DNA from 3 places in the Mesorhizobium sp. WSM4840 genome. Region 1 is predicted to be linked to each of the others. Evidence: riboswitches for the same ligand, from Rfam matches in the RefSeq annotation. Region 1 holds a riboswitch; each other region holds the start of a gene.
What was found. Region 1 has a riboswitch for S-adenosylmethionine ahead of metX (homoserine O-acetyltransferase MetX). Riboswitches for the same ligand answer to the same signal wherever they lie in the genome.
Positions count from the first base shown of each region.

Region 2: it holds a riboswitch for S-adenosylmethionine, as region 1 does, so the genes downstream of both, AC0L3I_RS18305 (hypothetical protein) here and metX (homoserine O-acetyltransferase MetX) in region 1, are expected to answer to the same signal.
Region 3: it holds a riboswitch for S-adenosylmethionine, as region 1 does, so the genes downstream of both, AC0L3I_RS03820 (O-succinylhomoserine sulfhydrylase) here and metX (homoserine O-acetyltransferase MetX) in region 1, are expected to answer to the same signal.

Region 1 is NZ_JBVVQD010000027.1:24,595-34,558, forward strand. It holds gene AC0L3I_RS27985 (DUF2125 domain-containing protein) at 1-793, shown strand, start outside; gene AC0L3I_RS27990 (sugar kinase) at 848-1,771, shown strand; gene AC0L3I_RS27995 (prephenate/arogenate dehydrogenase family protein) at 1,871-2,806, opposite strand; gene hisC (histidinol-phosphate transaminase) at 2,813-3,922, opposite strand; SAM riboswitch at 4,234-4,311, shown strand; gene metX (homoserine O-acetyltransferase MetX) at 4,432-5,601, shown strand; gene metW (methionine biosynthesis protein MetW) at 5,771-6,385, shown strand; gene AC0L3I_RS28015 (DUF1194 domain-containing protein) at 6,465-7,265, opposite strand; gene AC0L3I_RS28020 (ABC transporter ATP-binding protein/permease) at 7,475-9,301, opposite strand; gene AC0L3I_RS28025 (class I SAM-dependent methyltransferase) at 9,421-9,964, opposite strand, start outside.
Region 2 is NZ_JBVVQD010000013.1:33,404-43,367, forward strand. It holds gene AC0L3I_RS18270 (OmpA family protein) at 1-347, opposite strand, end outside; gene AC0L3I_RS18275 (hypothetical protein) at 344-1,657, opposite strand; gene AC0L3I_RS18280 (hypothetical protein) at 1,657-1,992, opposite strand; gene AC0L3I_RS18285 (hypothetical protein) at 2,461-3,918, opposite strand; gene AC0L3I_RS18290 (thermonuclease family protein) at 3,977-4,732, opposite strand; gene AC0L3I_RS18295 (hypothetical protein) at 5,131-5,508, opposite strand; gene AC0L3I_RS18300 (hypothetical protein) at 5,676-5,978, opposite strand; gene AC0L3I_RS18305 (hypothetical protein) at 6,265-6,837, opposite strand; SAM-I-IV-variant riboswitch at 6,877-6,974, opposite strand; gene AC0L3I_RS18310 (hypothetical protein) at 7,207-7,563, opposite strand; gene AC0L3I_RS18315 (AAA family ATPase) at 7,810-9,825, shown strand; gene AC0L3I_RS18320 (5-methylcytosine restriction system specificity protein McrC) at 9,822-9,964, shown strand, end outside.
Region 3 is NZ_JBVVQD010000002.1:64,560-74,523, forward strand. It holds gene araD1 (AraD1 family protein) at 283-1,275, shown strand; gene AC0L3I_RS03810 (ABC transporter substrate-binding protein) at 1,485-2,258, opposite strand; gene AC0L3I_RS03815 (2'-deoxycytidine 5'-triphosphate deaminase) at 2,352-3,446, opposite strand; SAM riboswitch at 3,571-3,648, shown strand; gene AC0L3I_RS03820 (O-succinylhomoserine sulfhydrylase) at 3,723-4,913, shown strand; gene AC0L3I_RS03825 (ceramide glucosyltransferase) at 4,960-6,114, opposite strand; gene apaG (Co2+/Mg2+ efflux protein ApaG) at 6,342-6,734, shown strand; gene AC0L3I_RS03835 (Hsp33 family molecular chaperone) at 6,895-7,929, opposite strand; gene argF (ornithine carbamoyltransferase) at 8,023-8,934, opposite strand; gene AC0L3I_RS03845 (acetylornithine transaminase) at 8,952-9,964, opposite strand, start outside.

The DNA.
Region 1 (9,964 bases):
CTTGAGCTTCGCCATCTCCTGCGACAGCCTGGCTTATCAGGACGACAACAGGAACGTCGCAGCCTCGCTCGGCAGCCTCAACGCCGTCACGCATATCACCCAGATCCTGTCGCCTGGCGCCGACCTGCGGGGGCCGCTCAGGACCTCCGTGCCGGGGATGGCGCCGCTGTGGATCGACTGGGATAATCTGCGAGCGACCGTCAAACTGTCCTGGCCCCTGCCCCGGCGCGTTTCACTGGAGGCCGAGGGCCTGTCAGCCCAAACCGATCCGGCGGATGGCACAGACCCGGTCGAGCTGTTCAGCGCCGGGACAGCGGCCGGACAACTGCGTCCGAACGGCCAGGACATCGACTATTCCGGGAGTTTCACCAATCTCGAAATCGAACCAGGGGCGATCGATGGCCGCGTGCTGCCGCCGCTCGACGGCAGTGGCGACGTGACGCTGAAGAACGGCGTGGCGCTGATCAAGACACAAACAGAGAGCCTGCGCGGCCAGGCGATGGATATCGGCAAGCTCGATCTGTCGTCGGGGACCGCGCGCGTCACCGTTTCCGGACCGGTGTCGGTCGATGCCGACGGGCTGATCGACGCCGACCTGATGATCAAGCTCAGCGATCCGAAGGCGGTGGCGGCAATCCTCGGCAAGGCCATTCCCGAGCAAAAGAGCCAGATCAAAACCGGCTTTGCCGGGCTGGCGATGCTTGGCAACGAACCGTCGATGCCCCTCAAGGTCGTCAAGGGCAAGGCCTCGCTGGGTTTTATCCCGCTGGGCAGGATCAAGCCGGTCGATTAGACCATGATTGCGAACCTCCAGTTCGGAGAAGATCATGATGAAACAGGAAGATAGATGAACAGCCCGGTGAAGCTCCTGAGTGTTGGCGCGCTGACGCTCGATACCATCCTTCGCGTCGACACGCTTCCGGCACGTCAGGGCAAGTTCATCGCGTCCGACGGCGTCCAGATCGCCTCGGGCATGGCTTCGAGCGCGGCCTGCGCCGCACGCCGCCTCGGCGCGGACGTATCGCTATGGGCGAGCGCAGGAGACGACCTCGTCGGCGATCAGCTGGTCGCCGGGATCGAGGCCGAAGGCGTCGATTGCAGCTTTGTCCGGCGCGTCGGCGGCGCGCGGTCGGCACTGTCGGCCATCTTGGTCGACACGCATGGCGAGCGCATCATCGTTCCATTCTATGACCAACTCGCCCAGGCCGACCCCGGGGCGCTCCCCATTCAAGATCTCACCGCATTCGACGCCATCCTGGTCGATGTGCGCTGGCCGGGCGCAGCAGCTCTGGCCATGGCGGCGGCGCGCGAAATCGGCCGTCCGGCCATACTGGACGCCGACACCGCGCCACGGGACGTGCTGGAACGGCTGTTTCCGCTGGCCTCGCACATCGTCGCGTCGGAGCCGGCGGCGTTCATCCTCGGCGGCGAGGAACGAGGTCCGCAAAAGGCCTGTGAAGCGCTGGGCAGACGCACCGATGCGTTTGTCGCGGTGACCGGCGGCGCGGCGGGAAGCTGGTGGTTCGACCGCTCGGCTGGGTCCGTGCGCCATGTCGCAGCGCCAAGGATCAAGGCAGTGGATACGCTTGCCGCCGGCGACGTGTTTCACGGCGCCTTTGCCGTCGGGTTGGCGGAGGCGATGCCGATCGAACGGACATTGCGCTTTGCCAGCGCCGCCGCCGCGCTCAAATGCCTGCGCTTCGGCGGCAGGCTGGGCGCGCCGGACAGGGCCGAGACACTGGCGATGATGGCGGCTCACTGGCCGGCCTGAGACAGCGGCGGGCCTTCAAATCGAATCGTACCGCTGCTCTATCTTTTTGTTTGAGCATCGGATTTTCCCAAAACCAGTACCCACTTTGGGTCCGATGCTCTATCCCTTGGCCGGGTGCTCGACTGCCTGCCGGCCAAAGTCCGGTACGTCGATGTCCTGACCGGCCTCGATGATCGAGCGGCGGACGGCGCGGGTGCGGGTGAACAGGTCGAAAAGTTTTTCGCCGTCGCCCCAGCGGATCGCCCGCTGCAGCGAGGCCAGATCTTCCGAGAACCGCGCCAGCATTTCGAGGATGGCGTCCTTGTTGTGCAGGCAGACGTCCCGCCACATCGTCGGGTCGGACGCGGCCAGGCGAGTGAAGTCGCGAAAGCCGGAGGCCGAATATTTGATCACCTCGGACTTGGTCACCGACTCCAGATCGTCGGCGGTGCCGACGATGTTATAGGCGATGATGTGCGGCAGGTGCGAGACGATGGCCAGCGTCATGTCGTGATGCTGGGGATCCATCGTGTCGATGTTGGAGCCGCAACGGCGCCAGAATTCCGAGAGCTTTTCCAAGGCGGCCGGATCGGTGCCGGGCAACGGCGTGAAGATGCACCAGCGGTTTTCGAACAGTTCGGCAAAGCCGGCGTCCGGGCCCGATTTTTCAGTGCCGGCCAGCGGGTGGCCGGGAATGAAATGCACGCCAGCAGGCACATGCGGCTGCATCTGCGCGATGACCGACGCCTTGGTCGAGCCGACATCGGTGAGGATGGCGCCCTGCTTCAGCGCCGGTGCGATTTCCTCGGCGACCTCGCCTGAAGAGCCGACCGGCACCGAAACGATCACCAGGTCGGCATCGCCGACCGCCTCTTTCGCGTCCATCGCGTAGGAGGAGCCGAGGCCGAGTTCCCGCGCCCGCGCCAGGGTCGTTTCGCTGCGCGTCGAGATGGCGACGTGACCGGCAAGGCCTTCGCGATGGATTACGCGGGCCAGCGACGAGCCGATCAGGCCGATGCCGACCAGCGCGATCTTTTCGAACATCGGTGATGTCATGGTCTTCTAGCTTTTCAGAAATGTCGCGAGGGCGGCGACAACGCCGCGATTGGCCTCTTCGGTGCCGATGCTCATGCGCAGTGCATTGGGGAAGCCGTAGCCGGAAACGCGCCGCAATATATAGCCGCGCGCACAGAGGTAATCGTCCGCAGCCGCCGCCGAATGTTTTTTGTCCTCGGGAAAGTGGATGAGGACGAAATTGCCGACGCTCGGCGTCACCCGCAGTCCGAGCTTGGTCAACTCCTCGCTCACCCATCGCAGCCAAGTGTCGTTATGAGCCACGCTGCGCTCGACATGGGCGCGGTCGCGGATCGCGGCAATGCCGGCCTCGATCGCCGTCGCGTTGACGTTGAAGGGACCTCGCACGCGGTTGATCGCGTCGATGATATGCATCGGCGCGTACATCCAGCCGATCCGCGCACCGCCGAGGCCGAGCTTGGAGAAGGTGCGGGTCATAACCACGTTTTCCGCGCCAGCCACCAGCTCGACGCCGGCTTCATAATCATTGCGGCGGACATATTCGGCATAGGCTGCATCCAGCACCAGAAGCGCGTTTCGAGGCAGGCTGGCATGCAGGCGGCGCACCTCCTGGAACGGCAAATAGGTGCCGGTCGGGTTGTTGGGATTGGCGAGGAAGATGATCCTGGTACGCGGCGTCACCGCAGCGAGGATCGCATCGACGTCGGCGCGCTCATTGGTTTCCTTGACCGACACCGGGACAGCACCTGCCGACTGGATGTAGATCTTGTAGACCATGAAGCCGTGTTCGGTGATCACAGCTTCATGGCCGGGCGCGAGATAGGTCTGCGCAAGCAGGCCGAGAATCTCGTCGGAACCATTGGAACAGACGATGTTCGCCGGGTTGAGGCCATGCACCTCAGCGATCGCCTCCCGCAGGCGCCTGGCGGTGCCGTCGGGATATATGTCGAGTTTGGCCGCGACGTCGCGCGCGGCTTCTATCGCCTTCGGCGAGGGGCCGAGCGGGTTCTCGTTCGACGACAATTTGTGGACCTTGGCAACGCCGGCCGGCGCCGTGCTTTTGCCCGGCACATAGGCTTCGATGTCCATGATCCCCGCGCGGGGCGTTGGACGTGCCTGATCCGATGCCTGGTTCATATTGCAAAAATCCGTCGAGAACGCTTCCACCTAGTGTGGTGGATTTGAAGTTCCTGCCATTTTGGTGGCAACAGCGCTCAGGAACTTCAAATCCAGCACACTAGAATTCATTGGTTGCTAGTGTGGCGAATCCGAAATTCGCCCACTGCGCTGCTCCAACGCGATGCGAATTTCGGATTCGCCACACTAGAAGCCGCAGCGGAAATACAAGCCGTGGCCTGGAATGTCGAGAGGCGGCGATCATGGGTGAGCGACTGGCATGGGTGAACGACTGGCCGTTGACGCCGAGACGCTCCGGTCCTAGAAGAAAGGCGAAATCCCGTGGTGATTTGGCCGGTCGGCTTGCAGCCACGTTAAACAACTCGCTAAAGGGCCGTTTGCATCCTGTAACCGGCTTTGCGAAGGCGATGTCGGTTTTTTTGTTGTCCGTAGCCGGCCGGACAGTCGCATCGACCCGAAAATCGGAATCGACTTTCGGAAAGCGCGATGGGTTAATGTAAGAGGATGCGATGGTCGCGCTGCGCACTAAAAGAACCAACAACGAGGCCGACGAGCCATCGAGCCCGGTGTTGCGTTTCGGTGCCGACAAGCCGCTCAAGCTCGATGCCGGCACGCTGCTGTCACCGTTCCAGATCGCCTACAAGACTTACGGCACCCTCAACGACGCCCGCTCCAACGCCATCCTCGTCTGCCATGCACTGACCGGCGACCAGCATGTCGCCAGCACCAATCCAGTGACCGGCAAGCCGGGCTGGTGGGAAGTGCTGATTGGCCCCGGCAAGATCATCGACAGCAGCCGCTTCTTCGTCATCTGCTCAAACGTCATCGGCGGCTGCCTCGGCTCGACCGGCCCCGCCTCGACCAATCCAGCCACCGGCAAGCCCTACGGGCTCGACCTGCCGATCATCACCATCCGCGACATGGTGCGGGCGCAGTTGATGCTGGTCGATCATTTCGGCATCGAAAAACTGTTCTCGGTGCTCGGCGGCTCGATGGGCGGCATGCAGGTGCTGCAATGGGCGTCGAGCTATCCGGAGCGCGTTTTCTCAGCGCTGCCGATCGCCACTGGCGCGCGCCATTCCTCGCAGAACATCGCCTTCCATGAGGTCGGCCGGCAAGCGGTGATGGCCGATCCGGACTGGCATGGCGGCAAATATTTCGAGCAGGGAAAGCGCCCGGAAAAGGGACTGGCTGTGGCGCGCATGGCCGCTCACATCACTTATCTGTCGGAGGCGGCCCTGCACCGGAAGTTTGGCCGCAACCTGCAGGACCGTGAAGCGCTCACCTTCGGTTTCGACGCCGACTTCCAGATTGAGAGCTATCTGCGCCATCAGGGCATGACCTTCGTCGACCGCTTCGACGCCAACTCCTATCTCTACATGACCCGGGCGATGGACTATTTCGACCTCGCCGCCGATCATGGCGGCCGGCTGGCCGACGCCTTTGCCGGCACCAGAACCCGTTTCTGCCTGGTCTCCTTCACCAGCGACTGGCTGTTCCCGACCGAGGAGAGCCGCTCGGTCGTTCACGCGCTGAACGCGGCCGGCGCCTCGGTATCCTTCGTCGAGATCGAGACCGATCGCGGCCACGACGCCTTCCTGCTCGACGAGCCGGAGCTGTTTGCTGCCATCAACGGCTTCATCGCCTCGGCGGCGCGCGCCAGGGGGCTCAGCGCATGATCCCTGAAGATTGCAGGCTTTCCGGACCGGCATCTTTCGCCATGCATCAGCGCATGACCCCGAAAAGTTGCAGATTTTTCGGACCGGGATCATGTGCCAGGCAGCGCATGGCCCCGAAAAGTTGCAGACTTTTCGGATCAAGGTCATGCGCCAAGCAAAAGCCACGATCATGAGTGTCAACCACGCCCAGCGCGTCGACCTCGAAGTCGTCGCCGATCTCATCCCGCCGCAGTCGCGGGTGCTGGATGTCGGCTCCGGTGATGGCCTGCTGCTCGAATTGCTGCAGGCGACGAAGCAGGTCGACGGCCGCGGGATGGAACTGTCGCAGCGCGGCGTCAACGAATGCGTGGCGCGCGGCCTGTCCGTCATCCAGGGCGACGCCGACAAGGACCTCAAATTCTATCCCGACAAGGGTTTTGATTTCGTCGTCCTGTCGCAGACCTTGCAGGCGACCCGCAACCCGAAGCTGGTGCTCGACGAGTTGCTTAGGATCGGCAAGCACGCCATCGTCTCCTTCCCCAATTTCGGCCACTGGCGGGTGCGCCTTTCGCTGTTCGTCGAAGGGCGGATGCCGGTGACCAAGGACCTGCCCTATTCCTGGTACGACACGCCCAACATCCATTTCTGCACCATCCGCGACTTCGTCAATCTCTGCGAAGAGCTCGGCGCAACGGTAGAAAAGGCAACCGCGCTCGACGCCAATGGCCAGAAAATCGGCCTGTCGATGCCTTGGTGGTTCTGGAATTTCTTTGGCCAGCAAGCTGTGTTCCTGCTGAAGCGATAACGGCCGTCGCATATGGCGCGCGGCCGGCAAGAGTCCGGAGACCATCTGCGACTGTTCGCCATTCATCGACCAAGTCTAGCTAGCGATCAAGCTCCGGAAAATACGGATCGGAGAAAAACTGGCGGCCGCGCTCGCCTTGCAAACAGTCGACCGGCGTTGCCGCATCGACCCGGAGTGTCGCGGGAGCGGCCCTGGGACCGGCAACACCGCTGACCTCCAGGACCAGCTTGCGGCGTATGGCGGTCACGAATTCGGAAGCGGCATAGACCGGCAGCACGAAGGAACCTGGCCCGCCGGTAACGCACTCGGCATAGTACCGGTCGAGATGGCTAAAGCTGGGCGACGGGCTGATCAGGATCGGCAGGCCGTTGACGACGATGTCCTTTGCCACCGCGGCGTCGCGTGTCGTGGTGACGGGCATCCCGGTATTGTTGGGGCCATCGCCTGAAATGTCGATGACGCTGCGCGTCGCGTCGAAAGCGGCTCCATCCAAAAGCTTGGCGCCGAAGGCGAGCGCACCGGAAATCGAGGTGCCGCGAAAGCTCCTGAACGGGCGCGCCTCGATCTTGTCGGCGAAAGCGTTAGCGCTCTCAGCATTGTCGATGACCTGCCAGGCAATGACCGCATCGTCGCGGACGGTGCCTGCCCATTCGAAATAGGCCAGCGCAATGCGGCCGGTCACGCCCGAACGCACCGCATTGATGAAGTCGGGGTGGCGCAGCGCCTCGACATAGCCGGCGCGCTGCAGCGCGAATTCCTTTTCGTCCATCGAGTGCGAAATGTCGACCGCCAGCACCAGTTCGACGTCCACTGCAATGGCATCGGCGGGCGCGGCCAGTGGTGCTGCCTGAGCGCAGGCAAGGCAGGCAAGCAGGCTAATGCATGTCGCCCAAAAGTGCGCAGCGGCTTTGGGGTAACGACATGAATAGAAACAGAGGCTTAAAGCGTGTCGCATGAATCTCTTGAATCTCTTCACCGGGACGCGCTTTAAGCGCGTCAAGCATGGGTCCAACGCCGCAGACTTCCGAACGATACCGGCAATCTTTCGCTGCGATCACGGCGAAATAAAGCTTGCCGGCGTATGGCCGGCTACGTCTCTTGGTAGGCTGCGGTGACGGCCGGGGGTGGTTCGATCGCGCCGGCCCTGACACGGACTGGCTTGAGAGCCGGTCGCTCGATGTCTTTCACGATCGCCAATGAGCGTGGAAAGAATTCAATGTTCTGCTGGCCTCGGCCGATGTTGAGGATTGCGGCGTCGGCCAGACGCGCCTCCAGCATCGACAGCACCCGCCTCAGCGTCGCGCCGTCGAACGTGTCCAAGGCCTCGTCGATGATCACCCATTTCGGCTGCCGCAAGACCAGCCGGGCAAAGGCAAGCAGGCGCTGCTCGTCATCGCTCAATTCGCGCTCCCACCGCGCCGAGCGGTCGAGCGAGGACGACAGACGCCCGAGACCGACCTCGGCAAGCACCGCCGAGATCTCGGCGTCGCTAACCGCCGCATCGGCGTGGTCGAGCACTTCGCGCAGCGTGCCGAGCGGGAAATAGGGTTTTCGGGGAACGAAGGCGGGCACCTCTCCGGCCGGCATGCCGATCCGCCCGCTTCCCCACGGCCACAGACCGGCAATGGCGCGAAAGAACAGCGTCTTGCCGGCGCGCGGATCTCCGGTGATCATGACGCGCTCGCCGGCGCGGATTTCGATATGGGGCTCGGCGAGCTTCGTACATCCATCCCGCGACGCGACCTCGAGGTTCTCGAATGTCAGCCTGCCATTCGGGTTTTCGCCGATCGTGATGCGTTCTTCGCTATCGTGCAGCACATCCGTTTCAACGAGCGCGATGCGGAAATCGGCGACGCGCATCAGCGTGGCGCGCCAATCGGCGATACCGCCGATATTGTTGATGAACCAGCGCAACGAGGCATGCACCTGGTTGAAGGCGCCGACTGCCATCATCAGCCCGCCGAAGCTGATATCGCCGGCAAAATAGACCGGCGAGGCGACGAGGATCGGCGCGACGACAGTGATCCAGCCATAGGTATCGGTCACCCAGGAAAGATTGATCTGGGCGCTGTAGATGCGCCGCATCGCGCCCAGCACCGTGCCGAGGTCGAGCTCGAGCCGTCGTCTCGCGTCGGCCTCGCCGTGCGCAAGCGCGATGGCATCGACATTCTCGTTGACGCGGACAACCGAGGAGCGCAGCTCCGCTTCACGCGTATAGCGGTCGCTGTTGAAGCGGATGAGCGGCCGTCCGACCAGCCAGCTCAGCCAGGAGGCCGTGCCGGCATAGAGGATCGCGGCCCACACCATGTAGCCCGGAATGGCCAGCGAATAGCCGCCGATATGGAAGACGAAGCCCGAAGACAGCGACCATAGGACGCCGACGAACGAAACAAGCAGAATGAACGACTGCAACAGCCCTATGCCGAGACCGGTGGAAAGATCGGAGAGATGCCCGGCATCCTGCTGCAGGCGCTGGTCAGGGTTGACGCCGATGGCGCCGGCGTTGGCGAGCCGGAAGGCGCGGGCCGGCCGCATCCATTCACCGATCAGATCGAGGGTCAACGCCTCGCGCAGCTTCAGCCGGATCATCTGGTCGAGCCAGGTCTGGCCGACATTGAGCACCACGAGCCCGCCGGCGATGGCGGCAAAGACCAGAAGCTGGTGCAGGAAGCCCTGCATGTCGCGCCGAGCCAGCGCATCGTAGAAGGGCTCGTTCCAGCGATTGAGCAGAACCTGCCCGATCGAGGTTGCCACAATGACGGCGACTATGCCGACGCAGGCCCAGAGCAGGTGTTTGCGGATCGGCGAGGTCCCCAGCGCCAGCTTGATGGTCGCCAATTGGTCACGCAGGCTGCTGGTTTCGATCGACGCGGCAACCGGCTTGGCGCTGGCTTCGACATCCGGATAATCAGCCATTGGTGAAGTCCTTGAATTCGGAAGCGGTGCTGGAACCGATGAACATGTCGACTCAATCGGGTACCTAACCCGCCCTCGACAGATAGGTGAGAAAAACTGCGATTCCGATCACGAACATGTCATCGACGGCCCGGCAATGTTGCGTTCCCGGTCGGCGATATCCGGCCGAGCCTTGTGGCGCCATGCGGCGAGAAAACCGGCACGAAGACGCGGCGAGAGGCGCGCTGGACGACCGGCACGCCCTGATAGAGCCGCTTCTGCGCCTCGACCACGATGACGCCGGAAAAGATCGGCCAGAACCTGCGGCCGGCGCGCTCCAGCACATTGTGGAACTGCATCATGAAGCGTCGCCGCGATGGCGGGAAGAACAGGGCGTCGGACCAGGCCGCGGGCGTGAAGTTTGCTTCGCGCAGCAATTCGGTGAGCTGGCCGCGCGAAAACGGCCGGCCGCTGCCGAACGGCGTATGCTCGAAACGGGCCCAGACACCGCGCCGGTTGGGCACGACGATGACGACGCGGCCGGCGGGCGACAGCACCCGCCAGATTTCGTTCAGCGTCTCGCGCGGGTTCTCGGCATGTTCGAGTGAATGGACGAGCAGCATGCGGTCGATGGAGGCATCGACCAGCGGCAATTCCTCATCGAAGACCAGTGCGGTCGCGGTC
Region 2 (9,964 bases), on a different contig from region 1:
GGGATGTGTTCCTCGATCTTTGAGGCCGCCGTCTGCGCCGCGACAAGCTTCTTCCATTCCTCGTCGACAACCTGCCTGTCGGACGAGGTTATCTGCATAAGGATCGCGTTCTGGGCAACCAGATCGGTGTTGGCTTCCGCTAGTCTGGAAAACTCTTCCTTATGTGAGGCGATCTCCCTTTTCGCGATTTCAATCTTCGCCTGCTTGTCGGCGATGATCGATCCGGCGACGAGAAGCAGGCAGAAGACAAGCAGCAGCATCGTCTCCGCCATGGTCAGGCCGAGGATAAGTCCCCGCCCGTACCCCGTTTTCTCGTAATTGACGGCGGTGTCGCGGGTGTCGATCAAGACCGCCACCCCTTGAGCCTGTCGAGGATGCCTACAGGCCTTTCACCCGTCCCGGCCGGTCCAGGTGCGGCTTCGACCATGAGTTCGGGGGTTGTCGTTCCGGCCCCGCTCGCCGCCGTGTTTCCAACTTCGACGGACACATCGGATACGGTAAGTTCGAAGCCGTTCAGTCTGCCGACAGACATCGCGTGATCCGCGGTGCCATCTCTTTGGACTGCCGGAAGGCTTTCGAACCGGCTCTCTAGCTTCCGTTCAAGCCTACCCGCCAGGCTGGTGATCGCTTTTTCCCGCTCTTCAGTCTTGTCAAGAATCTTCACCATGGTCGCGCGTTGGGAATCCGACGCTTCGATAAACTTCCCGACCGCTTCCGCAAGTTCGCTGATCTTCGTTTCCTGCACCTTTACCAGGGCTTCTGTCTTCTCGGCATGCTTGCCGACGGAGGCAGCGAGCAGGTTCACGACGGGGACGATCTCTTCCCTCAGCACCGTGTCCGGGATGACGAGTTTCTCCAGTTTCCCGGCAACGCTGTCCGCCTGCGTCCCGAAGCGCACGACCGCGTCGCCAAACGAGGTGTTCGCCTTGTCGAGGAGCGTGGCAACAGATGACACCTTGTCGAGCACGCCCGTGAACCGATCCTCAATGTGGCCAAAGGAAATGTCGAGCGCGTCAGCAAGCCGCTCCGAAGTTTCCTTAACGGGCTTGATGGCCTCGGAAGACATCTTCTCGAACGACTGCCTCACCTGTTCGCCGTTCAGCTGGGCCTGCTTGACGATCTCGCCGTAACCCTCCGTCAGCATCTGATTGCAGATGCGGCGGAATTCGGAGAACTCGAGGGTGACGTTTTCCATTTCCGCCCTGACGCGCCTCGACATGCCCGCCAACTCGTGTCTGGCGGCACGCTCGACATCGGCGGGATCACGCCGCGCCTGGTTGTAGCAGATGCGCAGGGTAATGCCTGTGATCGTGGATGTGATTGCGACGCCGAAGTTCCGCACGACCTCGTTCATCTCGCCGTCGGCTGAGAACAAGTAGAGCGATACGCCGAGGCTCGTCAGCGTGAACAGGAAGCCCATGTAGTAGAGATTGTCGCCGACCTGTTCGTCATGGATCCTGAGGCGGCCGACGATGATCGACAGCCCGAGATATGCGAACATGACCATGATCGGCACGGTAATCGCCAGCCATATGCCCACGCCGGACATCTTGGTGAGCCAGATGTAAAGGCATCCCGCGAACGTCATCCCTGCGAATATGGCGACAGGCAGATAAGGAGAGTCGATAATCCTCTTTGCAATTGCGTATGTTGCCATCAAAGCCCCTCCAGCCTTTCCATTCCACCGAACCTGCCGTTGTTCGACTGGACCCATTCCGCCCAAAAGTTCCCGTGGTTCGGCCCGTCAAAAGACTTGTCCGGCCTGTTGACGTAAAGGATCGACATCTCAATGCCCTCAAGGTTCGTCCAATATTTCTCGTTTGCATCGCTTTCCCTGTAGGTCTCGTAAGAAACGCCCGAGGAATACTGGGAGTAGTCCTTCGTGTTCTCGATCATGTCGGAGGCGATGAAGAGGTGCTTGGGCGCGTCCGTTTCGGGATCCGTCGGCACCGTGTCGAACACAGCCAGCTTCACCTTCTGGATTCCAGCCATGATAGGCGACATCTCAGCCCCGGTGCCGTTCTCGATCTTGCCAAAAACCTTGTCCAGGGGCTCGCGGTAAGTCTCCTCCCAGAGCTTCTGGCGTTTCTTCGGGTTTTCGGTTTTCCAGTCGACGCTGCTGGCGTCACCCGGGTTGCATCCTGCATAAAGCTGCTCGACGTCCGAGGGAGTACCCGAAATGGTCCCGATCCATAGGTAGCCGCTCGGCTGGATCCCCTGGACGAGCTTCGTGAGTCGGCAAGCGTCACAGGTGGAAGCGGATCCGTCGTGTCGAACAGGACGGCGGTCATGCTTTTTGCTCCGGTCACGGGGCAGTGCGTTTTCTCATCGAGTGCGACGGCTGTGGCCGACTTGAAATAGAGCCAACCGAACGCCGCCAGCAATGCTGCGGTAGCTGCGCCCACCAATGTGATAGCAGCTATGCGTCCTGCGCCAATGCCGTTGCGCCTTCTCCTCGAACTACGCCGCCTGTTCATTGGCACCACTCTCCGGGAACAGGTTGTCGAGCTTCCTGAACTTGTTGATGTGTTCGTCGCACTCCTTGCCGATCTGCCGGATGTGGCCGTTCAGCTTCTCCCTCGCCTCCTCGAGCAGCTTGTCGAGGGATTCGGAACTGCGCTCGCCGTCTCGCTCGATGACGGGCTTTATCTTTTCCAGTTTGTAGGCCGTCTGGAAATGGCGCGGCGGTTTCGTGGTCCGGGCCCTGGTGTTCGCGTCATGGTACTTGGCCAGAAGCAGGTTGCAGGCGCGGTCGAGATGGTCCTGCTGGGTTCTGAACAGTTCGAGCAGGGAAGTGCGATGGGCGAGGATCGCTCCATATTCCCTCTTGCGTATTCCGAGCCCGTCGAGGATGCCCTTCACAGCGTCATTGAATCCGTCGCGGATCTTGATGAGTTCCCCGATGAGTTCGTCCTTGGTATCGATGTAGTCGTTACGGCGTTCGTCCGCCTCCCGTGCGGCCCTTCCGTATCCCGGATAAACGTCGTCCATAGTCAGCGCATCGCCGAACGCGATGACCGAGAAAAGGAAACCGAGGCAAAACAGGAGCCAGGATTTGATGTCTCCGAGAGCCAGCGGAGCCTCCGATAGCCGCTGCATCACGATCTGGCTGCCGCCTTCGAACAGCCCCTCGCTGATTTCCCGATAGTGGGCAAGTGCGAGGTTCACCACGACGGCGACTGCAAGATAGGCAATGAGCGAGAGAAGCCCCATCAATTTCCCGAAAAGGTTCCGGTGAACGATCCACTGCACCCCTTTCCGCGCCGCTAGGACGGCAAAGCCGATATTGACGGCCGAGAAGGCGACCGCCTCGGCAATGCCGCCGACAAATCCCGCGTCGCTGCCGCCCATGAGGAACATACCGTTCGCTATCGCCTCGATCGCAAACAAGAATGCAATCAGCATCCATTTGAAGAAATTGACACCAGGTCCCGGCAGCCAGGCGGGCCTCTTCAGGCGGTGTTTTGCTCTGAAGTCGATCAGGTAGTCTTCCGCCTCCTTGAGATAGCGCCTTTTCGCATGGAGTTCGTTGGCGGCCGTAACGGCTCGGCTGGTGAAGTTCGTGAGCCCTGTCGTGGCAGCTATATCGATTTCCTGGATGTACTCGTCGAAGTTCAGGCCGGCGATCCTGCTCTTGTACAGGCTCAACTGGTCGATAAGGATCTGGTGCGCGGCCTTGGCCTGGCTTTCGACCTTCTCGATGATCTCGAGCTCCACCTCATCCCTGCCCTTAGCTGCCGTCATGGGCTGGTTGTTGCCGCCGCGCTCCGCGCCCCTCTCGGCGAGATCCAGATCCCCCGCGACGCTGTCGACGTCTATGCTGGGAAAGATGTCGGCCGAGAGCTTGAGCCCGCTGCCGTCCGACATGATGCGGTTGCGTAGCTTATAGAGTTGGTCAAACTTTCTGATCGCTGCCATTTCGCCTGTTGCTCGTCTTGCCTTATCGATTCATGTCAGCCCTTTGTCAGGAGGCTCCTTACCTGCGCGCGGGCCGCCATCCCGCCGCCTTTGCTTCCTCGGGCGAGCAGAACCAGCGTTCCCCCTTCGATGCCGAAATCTTCGTCCGCCCGTAGTGCTCCTGCCCGGGCACGTGATAGATGCGCTCGCCCCTGGAACTGATGTTCCCCTCGATCGCGCAGCGGGACCCTTCGCCTCTTTCGGCAGCCGAAGCAATTCCTTGGGAGGCTGTGGCCGTGCTCTGACGCTGCCCGGCTCTCCAGTCCCACGGGAAGTCGAAACGTCCCTGCCAGATGCCGCGGCCCTCCTTGCGGGCGACATCCTGAAGGCTGGCGTAAACGCCTCCGCTGTAGCGTGGCCAGTCAAGTGCCCAGCCGCTTGCCACCATCCATTCCTGGACGGAAGCACCGTCGGCGCGGAAACAATTGCCGACGAAGCGTCCGTAACGGTCGCGTTCGACAAACTGGCAGGCCGTCGGTCGCGACGCAGAAAGGAAATCTGCGAGTGCTTTCGCGGAAATAGCGCCGCATCTGTAAGCACTGCCGTTCCTGTCTTCACATACCTGAGCGGATTCAGGAGCGTCGATACCGTTGAAGCGGATCCGCTCGTCGCGGATTTCTATGGTATCGCCATCAATTGCGGTCGCTCGGCCGACAATTTCATTGCTCCCTGCAGCGTCGCTCATCAAAGCTGCGAGCAAAGTAAATCCGATTGTACTAGCGACTAACCCGACCGCGAAACGCGCAATACGGAATTTAGAATATCCGTTTTCCATTTGCCCCCAAACCCCGCTAGTCTCTTTAGACCCGTCAAGAAAGGCATGCAAGAAAGTTGTCGCGGAAGTACTGAAGATCACAACACCTGATGAAACTCGCGAGCGAGGCCGGTAAGCATGAGGCGGTTCTGAGTTTTCTGCCAAGCCTAGCCGGCCGCATCTTAATGTCGGCTTCGCGTTCGCAACCGATCCCTCTCTAGGGCGTGCGAAGTCGGAAATAGGCGCAACCACGGCCAGCCTGATCGCCGGCAAGGTCTGCTTTTCAGGAAGCTGCGAAGCCGATCTCTGCGGCCGCTATAAGGCGCATTGCGAACTCCAGAGTGGTCGCCGGCATCTGCCCCGACGGCAAAGATGAAGCGCACGTCGTCGTCACCTTGGGACGGCAAACGCTGGCAGACCTAGCGACGATGGAGGGGCCAACCTCGGGGCATCACTGGCGTGTAGACCACCTCATCCGGGGTCATGCCCTTCTTCAAGCGAGCGTAGAACAATGCCTCGCTAATGCCTCTGGATTCAGCGACCGGCCACGCAAGCTGGCCATCCGCGAGGAAGGTCGACAGCTTGAGGGAAGGCCGCTGAGGGGGAGATTTTCGGGTCCGAGGCGGGGCTGGATGGGTCGCGGCCTTTTGGCCAGACCACCCCAGCTTGAGCCGGTGGCAGAACACGCCGAGGCTCACCCCGTTCGCCTCGGCCACCGCCCATGCCAGTTCACCATTGTCCATCCTCGCCGAAAAATGGGGAAAGGCAAAGGCAAAGGCATCGTCGTCGTTGTTCATGGTCCCACCCATTGCTAAGCCCGGCCCATCGAAGTCGATCCCGGTTCTTTGCCTCATATCATAATGCCGCCTGATGTAGGATCACCCAGCGATGCTCGATCTCTTGCCCATGACCTCTTCCGCGCACAGCCGATGATACGAGTGCCGTCGATGCGACCACAACACTGTTATGTAGTCGGCCGCAACGAGTCGCCAGGGTCCGAGCGGAGCAGCAGTTTATCCGCGTGCCGTATCGCACCGGTGATCGACTCGGCGGTGCGGATGTACGGGTCGAATTTGCGCTTATCCTGCCAGACGTGATGTTCCGTAGCTGATTGGGCCAACACTGGACTGCAAATGAGGAACACCGCGATCGCAAGGGCTACCGGATATCTGCGTTGCAAGGTCACCATTTCAAATCCGTCTCTATTCCCATTGCGCCGTGAAAAGATTGCAGTTGTCACACCCGCGAGAAGATATGTGAGTTTCATGATGCATCCGGTTCCGAGTCTGCCCCAATCGGAAAGAGGCTTATCATGCCCATGATGCGGGCGTTGTGCGCCGCAATCCGCGCTCCAGTCATAGCCGGATGCACATCACCCTCGAAACGAACACACCGCATACAGAGATGTGCCTCGGCCGCGCTCGGCACCGTGGTCACCCAGCCGCAATAGCGGCATGTATAAGGCTCGATTGGCATCCCCGGGCCATGCCTTGCCGTCTCGGGCTCAGCGCGCCGGCGGTCGGCCTCGTACCATTGTCTATCATGTCGGCCTCTCAAACCCCTTCTGCAATTTGGACAGGAAGCTTCAGATCGATCAGCCGAGCCTGCAGGAGCGAGAGCGTGAGTTGGTCTCTTGCATCGACCCATCGGCTATCGTCGTTGGCGACGTCACCCTCGCAGAATACCAGATGGGGCTCATCGCTCCCGCGCCCGAGCTTTGGGCCAAGGTCCAGCCTCTTCAGCAAGCGGTAGGCCCTGGCGCACGGGCCGGCCTCTCGATCGAAGCGGGTTTCCCAGAACCACCCTCCAACCGGATCGTCGTAGTCCTCCGGGCCGATCCCATGCTCCTCCCAGATGGCGTAGATTTCGGTCTCGGTCCGGTGCCCAAGGCCCTCGCTGGTGAAGAACTCGCGCCAGGTCGGCGGCGGCGGGCAGAAGGCCCAAGGGCCGATTGTGAGAAGGTAGCCCTGCTCCCCACCGTCATACCAGTACATGGTCTCGGCCACTTCCGCAGGTGGTGCGAGCAGAGGCAGCCCAGTCCTGCGAATGAAGGATTGCGCATCCTTTTCGAATGCAGCCGTGAGCAGGCCACCCGCCCCGATCAGAAAACCTCGCCTCGTCAGCATGAAAACACCCTCCATCGTTTCGCACGCATTCTGGAGGGACTGGCGACCTACTGTTGCCCGTTCAGGGCCACATCGTCGTGCCACCGTTGCCGGTCAAGGCTGGTTGGCGGGGCCGAAGCCCTCTCTGGATGCAGGGATCGGTGTAACAAAACGATTGCACTTCGGCAAGCTTTCTCCTCATGGTGGTATCTCTGGTGTTGAAAGTGAGCAGATCGCTGGGCCCCCACAATCGACCCCTCCACCCGGCCTTCGGCCTCGACCGGGCGGGACGGCCCTAGTGGAGGGACTTTTTCTGCATCATCACATTTCCGATTGCCGATGCGCCCTACGGCCATGCGCCGTCTGACTCCCGGCGGGTACCGCGATCCATCAACTCCCCATCATCGAGTGCAGGATGGCCTGCATGTGCTCTTCCAGGTCGAGTTCGCCCCGTGCCTCAACAGTCAACAAGTACTCGGCCTTGGCTCGGCGGTCGCCTCGGCCGGTCGCAGGATTGGAGCAGCTGGCCAGCAATGTTTCCTCTTCAATCCGGTCTGCCATCTCGCGATCGTGCCAGCTGCTGCCCGCTCGATGAACAACCCTATGAAGCGCCGCATAGGCGGTCTCATGGGTTGCGATCAGCGCCTGCAATTCGCGTGAGGTACCCTCACCTTCAGCAAGCGTCGGTTCAAGCACGGACGCAACGGCGGCGAACGCAAGAAGTGTACGGCGGGTGACTCCGGGCAATGCCTCATATCCTTGCCGATTGATGAGCGCAGGCACACCATAGCACCGGCGCAGCGGTTCGCAGAGATGCACTACAACGCGTCACATGTCTGCTGACAAAAACGGATCCGCTCTGCAGCTGCTCCTCGCGCCTGTGGCTGGCCGGTTGAGCCTCGTGAAAGCAATCGCCGGCTATTACAAGCTTATGCGTGTTTGACTGCGTAATATGGGATAGTCAAACTCTGGATAAGTGGAGTGTGGAGAGACATGAACGAGAGCGGCTTTCGAGAATGGCTTAGAACGAATTACAAGCCGAGCACGGTCAGTACGAAGCTATCCGAATGCCGGAATCTCGCGGCTGCCTACGGCGATTTGGATGAACACTACGATGCCGATCGACTGGACGGCGTCATGCGAGCTCTTGCTTACACTGCTCAGGATCGAGCAGCGGACCGGCCCAACCCCTCCAAATTGAGCATATCTTCGGATCTCTATCGCGACCTCAGCAACTATCGCACCGCCATCAACTACTACCGAAACTTTCGGGAGGGTGCCTCGCGACGGAGTGGCAGTCGACGTCTTGACATCGATGCCGTCAACAAAGCGATGGATGAATACGATGCGCTGGGTTTCGACGCGTTCATGGAGGCCTACAATTTTGGTTCGGCTATCAGCTACTGGGTTTTGCGAGACGGTAAGCGCTACCCATCAAAGGCCATTTTCGGTGTCGCCCATCAATTCATGCCCAATGGCGCGCCCCTTGACAACGAAGGGTGTAGTGGGACCGACGCACGTAAACATCTCGAGAGATTGGGATTCGAGATCCAAACTGACGACGGTCAGAGTACGTCGCCCGATCGCTCTCGCCGCTATTGGATCGAAAAGACCCTGGTCACTGGCCGGTTAGATCGTGAGCAGGGTGAGCACAGCCTCGGACGCGCCTTGTGGTCGCCCCAGCGCTCGAAGAGCGGCGGTGACATATATTCCAACATGCGTGCCGTGCAGCCCGGAGACGTCGTATTCCACCTTACCGACAATGAAGCCATAACTGGGGTCTCGATCGCATTGGACGCTGTCGACGACAGTTTTCAAGGTCTGGCTGGCACGGATTGGGAAGGTGCTGCGTACAGGGTTGCTTTGCGTGACTATGAGGCGCTTGTTCCCACGCTCGAGCGGTCAGCATTTCTTGCAACCGAACCTTTTGCGACCGAACTGTCGGAGCTCGCAAAAAGCGGAGCCAAGGGGCTCTTTTATAATGCGCACCGCGGGCTCAATCAGGGCGCTTACCTAACCGAAGCTACCCCAACACTTCTTTCGATCCTTAACCGTGCGTATCAGGCCTTCGCAGGGCAGTCTCTTCCTCATGTCGACGAGGACGTAGTCGTATCTTCGGCACCCGCTGCCACGGGGAATTCCTACACACTCGACGATGCGCTTGAAGAGCTCTTCTTAGATCGCGCCGAAGCCGAACAGATTATGCTGCTCTGGCAGGCGAAGCGGAACATTATCCTGCAAGGCCCGCCAGGCGTAGGTAAGTCCTTCGCGGCACAGCGTCTAGCCTTTGCTCTCATGGGCGCCACGGATCGCGATCGACTGGGGTTTGTTCAGTTCCATCAGTCATATTCGTACGAAGATTTTGTAGAGGGCTATCGCCCCACCGCAGACGGCTTTGAGCTTCGACCGGGTAAGTTTGTCGAGTTTTGTCGCCGAGCCGAAGCCGATCCCCAAAACAGTTATGTCTTCGTGATCGATGAGATCAACCGAGGTAACCTGAGCAAGATACTAGGCGAGCTTATGCTTCTCATCGAAGCTGATAAGCGGTCGCCTGATTGGGCAATGGCACTGGCTTCGGGCAAGGTGCCGTTTCACGTTCCAGGTAATGTTTATCTTCTCGGTTTGATGAACACTGCCGATCGATCTCTTGCGGTTGTAGACTACGCCCTGCGCCGTCGCTTCGCGTTTGTGGACCTTGTGCCGAAGTTAAGCTCGCCGAAGTTTCATTCGCAGCTGGATCAAGCTGGCGTGTCGCATGACGTCATCAACGCGCTGATCATGCGCGTTGGGGCACTCAACGACGAAATCGCATCAGACACCGCCAACCTCGGACGCGGATTTGAGATCGGGCACAGTTTCTTCTGCTCCAATCCCTGGAAGCTCGAAGATGGCTGGATTTGGTATGAGCGCGTTATCCGAACTGAGATCCTACACCTTCTGCGGGAATATTGGTTTGACGCCCCGGGCAAGGTTGCACATTGGGAAAGCGAGCTGCTTGCGCCGCTATGACATTGCCTGCTCCATCAATCCCAATCGAGAACATCTACTATCTGTTCTGCTACGCCTGGGATCGATTCGAAGAGGCGAAAGCAATCTCGGTTGAAGGCATCTCCAGTCCCGATTTGCCGAACTTGCTAGCAAAGGTTTT
Region 3 (9,964 bases), on a different contig from region 1:
GAGGGAACACATGCATGTCGCCAAACGTGTGCAGCCTGTTGGGACAACAACATGCATAAAAACAAGGATTAAAGCGGGGCCCCTTTCAAACGCGGCGCGCTTTTAGGAGGCACGGGTCACATCGCGGCGCTGCCGGGCGGCGCAAAGAAGTCCCTCAGGGACCGGGCCCGCGAGCGCAATCCGGACGAAGAGTCACCAGTGGCGCGGATACCATCCGAGCCGCGCTGGTCAAGGTTTGCCAACCCGGCAGCCAGGCCAAAGGCAATTGAGAGAGGGTACATCATGCTGATCTCCCAGATCCTCGACGACGCAGAGACCATCCGCGTCGTTGCCCGCAACGGCGGCAAGACCCGAATCATCAACGGCGCCCGCAGCGTCTATTCGCTGGCGATGGAGGCCGCGCGCACGGGCACCGGACTTGTCGCCCTCATCGAGCGCAAGGGCTTCGGTGAAGCGGTCGACCTCGATGCCGCCTACAAGAAGGGGCGGCTGTTGTCGCCAATCAACCATCCCGACCCGGCGCATCTCCACCTCACCGGCACCGGGCTGACACATCTCGGCTCCGCCGCGACCCGCGATTCCATGCACAAGAAGCTCAGCACCGACGGCGAGGAGCAGCTCACCGATTCCATGAAGATGTTCCGCATGGGGCTGGAAGGTGGCAAGCCGGCCAAGGGCCAGACGGGCGTGCAGCCGGAATGGTTCTACAAGGGCAACGGCACCATGGCGGTGGCGCCCGGTGCGGCACTTCTGTCGCCCGCCTTCGCCGAGGATGCCGGCGAGGAGCCGGAAGTCGCCGGCATCTATGTCATCGGCGACGACGGCGCCCCTTTCCGCGTCGGCTTCACGCTGTCAAACGAGTTTTCCGACCATGTCACCGAGCGCGTGAACTATCTTTTCCTCGCGCATTCCAAGCTGCGCAACGCTTCGTTCGGGCCGGAGATCCTGATCGGCGAACTGCCGTCCGACGTCAGGGGTACCTCGCGCATCGTCCGCGACGGCAAGCTGCTGTGGGAAAAGCCATTCCTGTCGGGCGAGGCGAACATGTCGCATACCATCGCCAATCTCGAACATCACCACTTCAAATATTCGGCCTTCCGCCAGCCGGGCGACGTGCATGTGCACATGTTCGGCACGGCAACCCTGTCCTTCGCCGACGGCGTCAGGACCGAGGCCGGCGACGTGTTCGAGATCGAGGCCAAGGATTTCGGCCTGCCGCTACGCAACCCGCTTGAAATCGAGCAGCCGGTGAAGGTGGCGGTGAAGGCGCTGTAAGGTGGCACCTCTCCTTCTCCCCTTGTGGGAGAAGGTGGATCGGCGCGCGGCGCCGAGACGGGTGAGGGGTGCTGGACGGAATGAGGTGTTGGAACACCCCCTCATCCGACCGAGCTGAGCCTGTCCTCGGGCTTGCCGGAGGCAAGACCCGTGGGCTCGGCCACCTTCTCCCACAAGGGGAGAAGGAAGAACGCACACCCTTCAACCTCTCAATAAATATCGAAATCGAAATATTTGGCCTGGATCTTCTTGTAGGTGCCGTCTGCGACGATCGCATCGATCGCGGCATTGAGCTTTTCGCGCAGCGCATTGTCTTCCTTGCGCACGGCGATACCGGCTTCGGTCTCGGTGCCCTTGACGTCGCCGACCATCTTGCAGCAGCCGTCGCTCGACTTCTTCATCCAGTCCATCAGCACGAATTTGTCTGAAAGGACGGCATCGAGACGGCCGTTCATCAGGTCGGCGACCGCCTCCTCCTGGGTCGGGTAGAGCTTCGCCTCGGCGCCGGCCTTGCTATAGACATCCTGGGCATAGTCGGCCTGGGTGGTCGAAGCCTGCGCGCCGACTGTCTTGCCGGCGAGTGCTGCGGGTTCGGTCGAGGCAATATCGCTGTCCTTCAAGGCCACCAGCGAAAGCGGCGTCGTATAGTATTTGTTGGTGAAGGAGACCTGCTTCTTGCGCTCCTCGGTGATGCTCATGGACGCGATGATGGCATCGAATTTTCTGGCCTGGAGCGCTGGGATCATGCCGTCCCAGTCCTGCGTGACAAGTTCGCATTCGACCTTCATCTGAGCGCAAAGCGCATTGGCAATGTCGATGTCGAAGCCGACGAGCTTGCCATCCGCGGTGATGGTGTTGAACGGCGGATAAGCGCCTTCGGTGGCGATCTTCAACTTTTCCTGTGCTTGCGCCGACATGGCCCCGGCAGCCATCACCAGCATGGCAGCTGCTGCTGCCGATGCGATCCATCTTGAAATCTGCATTTCTTGTTCCCTTGGTTCCAACCACCTTGACGGTTGGGCACAACCAAGCACGGCCTACAAGGTCAGGCAAGCACAGTCTGATTTAATCGGCGATCAGCGTGCGACGCGGAAATGCTTGGACAGTTTCAGGCCCTGTGCCTGGTAGTGCGAGCCGAGATCAGTGCCGTAGAGCGCCTGCGGCCGCTTCAGCATGTGCTCGTAAACCAGCCGCCCGACGATCTGGCCATGGTCGAGGATGAACGGCACTTCGTGGCTGCGCACTTCGAGCACCGCCCTGCTGCCGGTACCGCCGGCCGCCGAATGGCCGAAGCCCGGATCGAAGAAACCGGCATAGTGAACACGGAATTCGCCAACCAGCGGATCGAAGGGCGTCATCTCGGCGGCGTAGAGCGGCGGCACATGCACCGCTTCCTGGCTGACGAGGATATAAAATTCGTCCGGATCGAGCACCAGTTCGCCGGCGCCGCTCTTGTAGAGCGGATCCCAGAAATCGACGACATCCTGTGCCGCGCGCTTGTCGACATCGACCAGGCCGGTGTGGTGCTTGCCGCGGTAGCCGACCAGCCCGTCCTTGTCGCCATCGAGGTCGATCGACAGCGCAATACCGCCGCCGGAAATATTCGGTGGCTCGGTGGCGACGAGCGTCTCGGCACGGTGCAATTCGTGCAGCTCGCTTTCCGACAAAAGCGCATTGCCGGTGCGGAACCTGATCTGAGACAGCCGCGAGCCGGCGCGGACGACGATCGGAAAGGTGCGCGGGCTGACCTCCAGATAGAGCGGGCCGTCGTAGCCGGCAGCGATCTTGTCGAACTCGTGGCCACGATCGGTCATCACGCGGGTGAAGATGTCGAGCCGTCCGGTCGAGCTCTTCGGGTTGGCGGAGGCGGAGATGCTTGCCGGAAGCGCCAGGCTCTCGAGCAGCGGCACGATATAGACGCAGCCCGTCTCCAGCACCGCACCATCGGCGAGATTGATTTCGTGCAGCTTCAGACGGTCGAGTTTTTCAGCAACCCTGTGGTTGGGGCCGGGAAGGAAGGAGGCGCGCACCCGCCAAGCCTTGTCGCCAAGCCTGAGGTCGAGGCTGGCCGGCTGGACCTGGTCGGCATCAAGCGCGCGCGGCGACTTCAGCGCGCCCGACTGGAACAGCGCGGAAATGTCCTGATCAGGAAGAATGCCTGTCTGCCGCAAAGTCTGGCTCCGCTCGAAGGCCGGGCGAGGTCTCGTTTTGTTGCAGGTCCTTGCCACGGAACCTGCTGGTACAACCTCTTAATCATGCCGGCAATTGACGCAAGCGCGGTGCAGGTCTAAAGGGTCATTATCCCGTGGTGATTTGGCCGGTCGGCTTGCAGCCACGTTAAACAAGTCGCTAAAGGACCGTCGGGCCGAAAGGCCGTATGGACCGGTTGCGACTTTCGCGGCCGGTTTTTTTGTGTTTGGACCATTTTTGGTGTTTGGAACAAGGTGATGACGAGCAACAAGCGCAACTGGAAGCCTCAGACCGCCCTCGTGCATGCAGGAACGCTGCGTTCCGGCTTCGGCGAAACGTCCGAGGCGATGTATCTCACGCAAGGCTATGTCTACGACACGGCGCAGGCGGCGGAAGCCCGCTTCAAGGGCGAGGAACCGGGCTTCATCTATTCGCGCTATGCCAATCCGACGGTCGACATGTTCGAGAAGCGCATGTGTGCGCTGGAAGGTGCCGAAGATGCCCGCGCCACAGCATCCGGCATGGCGGCGGTCACAGCGGCGTTGCTGTGCAGCGCCAAGGCCGGCGACCACATCGTGGCGGCGCGCGCGCTGTTCGGCTCCTGCCGCTGGGTGGTCGAAACGCTTGCGCCGAAATACGGCATCGAGGCGACGCTGGTCGACGGCACCGAAATCGCCAATTGGGAAAAGGCGGTCAGGCCCAACACAAAGCTGTTCTTCCTTGAAAGCCCGACCAATCCGACGCTGGAAGTCGTCGACATCGCAGCCGTCGCCTCACTTGCGAATTCGATCGGAGCGCGGCTGATCGTCGACAACGTCTTTGCCACGCCCTTACAGCAGAAGCCGTTGCAGCTCGGCGCCCACATCGTCGTCTATTCGGCGACCAAGCACATCGACGGCCAGGGGCGCTGTCTCGGCGGCGTCATCCTGTCGGACAAGAAGTGGATCGACGAGAACCTGCACGACTATTTCCGCCACACCGGTCCCAGCCTCTCGCCGTTCAATGCCTGGACGCTGCTGAAGGGCCTGGAAACGCTGCCGCTGCGCGTGCGCCAGCAGACGGAAAGTGCCGGCCGGATCGCGGACTTCCTCGCCGAGCAGCCGGAGATCGCCCGCGTCATCTATCCCGGCCGCGCCGATCACCCGCAAGCGGCGGTCGTCAAGAAGCAGATGTCGGGCGGCTCGACGCTGATCTGCCTCGACGTCAAGGGCGGCAAACAGGCGGCTTTCGCCTTCCAGAACGCGCTCGATATCGTGCTGATCTCTAACAATCTCGGCGATGCCAAGAGCCTGATCACCCATCCGGCGACGACGACGCACAAGAATCTGAGCGATGAGGCGCGTGCCGAACTCGGCATCGGGCCAGGCACGCTCAGGCTGTCCGTTGGCCTGGAGGACACAGATGACCTGATCGAAGACATCGACCAGGCACTGAAAGCCGCCAGATAGAGATACGCGCCGAACGGCTTCGCTCGAATCATCAAGCCAAGCGCGGTCAGGCGCCCGACGGGGTCTCTTCCAATTCCACACCGGCGCTGGTGTGGATGGTCATCGTGTTGCCGCGCCAGTCGACGGCACCGCTGAGCCAGCCGCGCACCCAGATGGCGGGAAGCATCACGTCCCGCGCAACCATCGCCGGGATCATGCGCAGCGACAGGTGCCAGCCCTTGGCCGAGGCGAGAGCGCATTCCGGGAGATAGGCGACTACCAGCACGGCGACGGCGGTTGCCGACAGGCTGAAGCCGGCGCCGGCCGCAGCAATCAGCGCAAGCACCAGCGGCGGCGCCGCGCCGACCAATATTTCGGGCGCGAAGAACAGGGGGAAGGTGACCCGGCGCAGGCGTGCCCAGCGGGCCTGGCGCGACCAGATTTCGCCAAACGTGCGCAAACCGAGCGGCTGCTCGAAGGGCGAGGCGACGAGATTGACGCGTAGTCCAAGCCCGTTGACCAGCTTGGTCGCGGCGGCATCCTCGGCGATCTCAGCGGCAAGCGCACGGATGCCGCCATTGGCGTCGAGCATGGGCTTGTTCCACAACATGCTCTTGCCTTGGGCGAAACCGAGGCCGAGCGCCTCGCCGGTATATTGCCAGCGCGCCTGCAGCGTGTTGAGGAAAGCGCATTCGACTTCCGCCCAGAACCCGTCCGGCCGCGAGCCGATCGGCGTCGAGCAGACAAGGCCAGTGTCCGGCCGCCATGCCGCCATCAGATGCTGGACATAGTCCCTCGACATCAGGACGTTGGAATCGGCAAGGATGACCCAGCGGTGGCGCGCTGCCTCCCAGCCCTTCACGCAATTGTTGAGTTTCGGATTGCCGCTGATGCGGTCGTCGCCGACGAGCAGCCGGGCCGGCACGGCCGGAAAGCGGGCGATCGCGTCGGTGATCGGCCCGACCACCGGGTCGTCGGCGTGGGCGACGCAGAAGATGAGCTCATAGCGCGGCCAGTCGAGAGAGAAGGCGCGCTCGAGCGTTTCCTCGGCAAACGGTTCGACGCCGCGCGACGGCACGACGACCGACACCGGCGGCGCCTTGCCGGCTGGCGGCGTGATCCTGCCAGGCCGCTTCAGCTTCAACGAAGCGAGCAGGATGCTGGCGAGATTGACAAGAAGCAGAGCTGTGGAAAGGAAGGCGGCTGTGACTGTCAATTCCATCGATATCTGGTCACTCCAGAAAAAAAACCGGCCGCATGAAAGCCGTTTCAACAGTTCGACAGAATGCTGAGTCGCCCGGCCCTGCACACCATCATTGTCATGTGTCACTTAAATGACATTGTTCTTCGGCACCTGCGCGCAAAGGAGGCGGGCAGCGACGGGAAGCACCCCGTTGACCAGACTGCGGAGAGGGTCGAAAGTTCCGTCTACATATTGTGGAGTAGTCTATGTACAGCGCCGTTACGCGCAACATCGAAGTACAGGTCAGGCCGTTCTATCTGGAAGATCGCTCCGACCCGTCGGAGAACCGCTATGTCTGGGGCTACCAGGTGACCATCGACAACCAGTCGGATGAATTCGTGCAGCTTCTGTCACGCTATTGGCACATCACCGACGGCACCGGCCGGGTCGAGGAAGTGCGCGGCGCCGGTGTTGTCGGCGACCAGCCCGAACTCAACCCCGGCGACAGTTATCAATACACGTCTGGGTGCCCGCTCTCAACGCCATCCGGCATCATGGTCGGCCACTACACGATGCGCAACAAGCAGGGCGAGACGTTCGACGTCGCCATCCCCGCCTTTTCGCTCGACCTGCCGGGCACGCGGCGCACCGTCAATTGACGCTCACTTGGGTTCCTCGCCCTCGCGAAGCGGGGGGAGAGGTGGCTCCACTCCGTGGGGCGAGGAACCCAAGTTCTGCGAAGGCACCGCACTCGGTATTTGGCGATTCCTACTTCCATTGGAAGAATGCCAGCGGGCAGATAGGCAGCACTGACGCTCGTTATTGCGCGGCGGCAAATTCCGCCGGGTCGAAGTCATATTGTTTCGAGCAGAATTCGCAGGCGACGTGAATGCCGCCATCCTCGGTGCTGTCCCTGATCTCGTCGGCGGAGAAGCCTCCGAGAATGCCGCGGATCTTCTCCCTGGAGCATGAGCACAGGTCGGCAACCGGTACGCCGCCGAAGACGCGCACGCCGTGCTCGTGGAACAGCCGGTAAAGCAGCCGCTCGGCGCCGATCGTCGGGTCGATCAGTTCCGTCGGCTCGATGGTGCCAAGCAACGCCAGCAGTTCCTGCCAGGAATTGTCGGCCGGATCGTGGATCTCCTGGCGCGGATCGCCATCGCCGCCCGGAAGATCGGGCACGCGCATGCGGTCCGGCGATTGCGGCAGGAACTGCGCCAGGATGCCACCGGCACGCCATTGCTCGCGGGCGCCGCCGACGCCGGGCGTCAACAGCTTGGCCACGGTGAGCCTGAGATCGGTCGGAATCTGTTCCGACTGCCGAAAATAGGTGCGCGCGGCCTCCTCCAGCGTCTCGCCGTCGAGCTGGACGATGCCCTGATAGCGCTGCGTGTGGGCGCCCTGGTCGATCGTCAGCGCCAGGACACCGCTGCCGAGCAGCGTCTGCTGCGAAGTCTCGCCGGCAGACGTCAGAGCCTCCAGCCGGTCGGCGTCGAAGCGCGCGTAGGCGCGTAGCGCATGCGGCGTCGAAAAATCCGCCACCAGCATATCGACCGGTCCGTCCGTGCGGGTCTGCAGGATGAACTTGCCTTCGAACTTGAGCGAGGTGCCGAGCAGCACCGTCAGCACGCAGGCTTCCGCCAGCAGGCGAGCGACCGGCTCGGGATAGTCATGACGGCTGAGGATCGCGTCGAGCATCGGTCCGAGCTGGACGGTGCGGCCGCGCACGTCGAGCGGGCCGACCTCGAAGGGCACGACATGATCGTCGCCGGCGTAGCCGAATTCGCCGAGTTTGGGTTGTTGTTCAGCCAATTGATGAGTTTCCAACATGACAAAGCTCCAGGGCGCGGCCATGCCGCCCTCCGGGGCGCATGCGTCGAAACGCGCTCGATTTGCGTGATGCGCCTGAGATAGGCACCACGCAGTGCCGGATCAAGGTGGCCCGGATCAAGCGCCCAGACACCAGGCCAAAACCGCCTTCTGGGCGTGGAGCCGGTTCTCGGCCTCATCGAACACTACCGAATGCGGCCCGTCGATGACTTCGTCGGTGACCTCCTCGCCGCGATGCGCCGGCAGGCAGTGCATGAACAATGCGTCCGGCTTTGCCTTCGCCATCAGCGCCGCATTGACCTGGTAGGGTGAGAAAACATTGTGTCCGCGAGCACGGTGCTCCTGGCCCATCGACACCCAGCAGTCGGTGACGACGCAGTCGGCCTCGTGGACCGCCTCCTCGGGCGAGCGGGTGAAGTGCAACTTGCCGCCATGCGCCGTCGACCAATCGACATGCTTCTGCGCCGGCTCGCTGCCTTCCGGCACGGCGACGTTGAGGTTGAAGCGGAACCGCGCCGATGCCTCCAGCAGGGAATGCAGCACGTTGTTGCCGTCGCCGGTCCAGGCGATTGTCTTGCCGGCGACCGGACCGCGATGCTCCTCGAAGGTCATGATGTCGGCCATCAGTTGGCAGGGGTGGGTATCGTCGGTCAGCCCGTTGATGACGGGAACGGTGGCGTTCTCGGTCAGCTCCAGTAGCCGGTCATGCGATGTGGTTCGGATCATGATCGCATCGACATAGCGCGACAGCACCTTGGCCGTGTCGGCGATGGTTTCGGAGCGGCCGAGCTGCATCTCGGTGCCGGTCAGCATGATGGTCTCGCCGCCGAGCTGGCGCATGCCGACGTCGAAGGACACGCGCGTGCGCGTCGACGGTTTGTCGAAGATCATCGCCAGCACTTTGCCTTCGAGCGGTTTTGTCCGCTCGCCCGCCTTGAGCCTTGCCTTTCGCACCACGGCATCGTCCAGCATGAAGCGCAGATCGCCCTCGGAAACAGCGGAAAGGTCAGTGAAATGGCGAAGGCTCATTTGGGGTCTTTCGACTGTTACTTCGCGGCAGCCGCGGCGATGGCATCGGCCAGGCCCCGGGCGCCGGCACGGATGCGGTCGAGCGCCTCATGGATCTCGGCGTCGGTGACGGTGAGCGGCGGCAGCAGGCGAAGAACGTTGTCGCCGGCCGGAACCGCAAGCAGATGCTGGTCGCGCAACGCCATGTTCACCTTGGTGTTGGGTGCGGCGCATTTCAGGCCGAGCATCAGGCCGGTGCCCCTGATGTCTTCGATGATGTCAGGAAACTCGTCGGCGACGCCCGCCAGCCCCTGCTTCAGCAGCAACGCCTTGCGCTGGACCTCCTCCAGGAAGCCGTCTTCCAGCACCACGTCGAGCACGGCGTTGCCGACCGCCATCGCCAGCGGATTGCCGCCGAAAGTCGTGCCGTGCACGCCGGCGGTCATGCCGACGGCCGCCTCGTCGGTGGCGAGACAGGCGCCCATCGGGAAGCCGCCGCCGATGCCCTTGGCAACCGCCATGATGTCGGGCGTGACGCCAGCCCATTCATGCGCGAACAGTTTTCCGGTGCGGCCGATGCCGCACTGGACCTCATCGAAGATCAGGAGCAGGCCATGCTGTTCGCAGAGCTGCCTCAGCCGCTTCAGCGACTGCGTCGGCACGGGGCGGATGCCACCCTCGCCCTGCACCGGCTCGATCAGTATCGCGGCGGTCTCTGATGTGATCGCCTTTTCGGCGGCGTCGATGTCGTCGAAGCCGACCTGGTCGAAACCTTCGACCTTGGGTCCGAAGCCTTCCAGGTATTTATACTGGCCGCCGGCGGCGATGGTCGCCAGCGTGCGGCCATGAAAGGCGCCTTCGAAGCTGATAATGCGAAAGCGCTCGGGATGGCCCTTGACGAAGTGATAGCGCCGCGCCGTCTTGATGGCGCATTCCAGCGCCTCGGCGCCGGAATTGGTGAAGAACACCTTGTCGGCGAAGGTGGCGTCGACCAGCCGCTCGCCCAGACGGCTCTGCCCCGGAATCTCGTAGAGGTTGGAGACATGCCAGA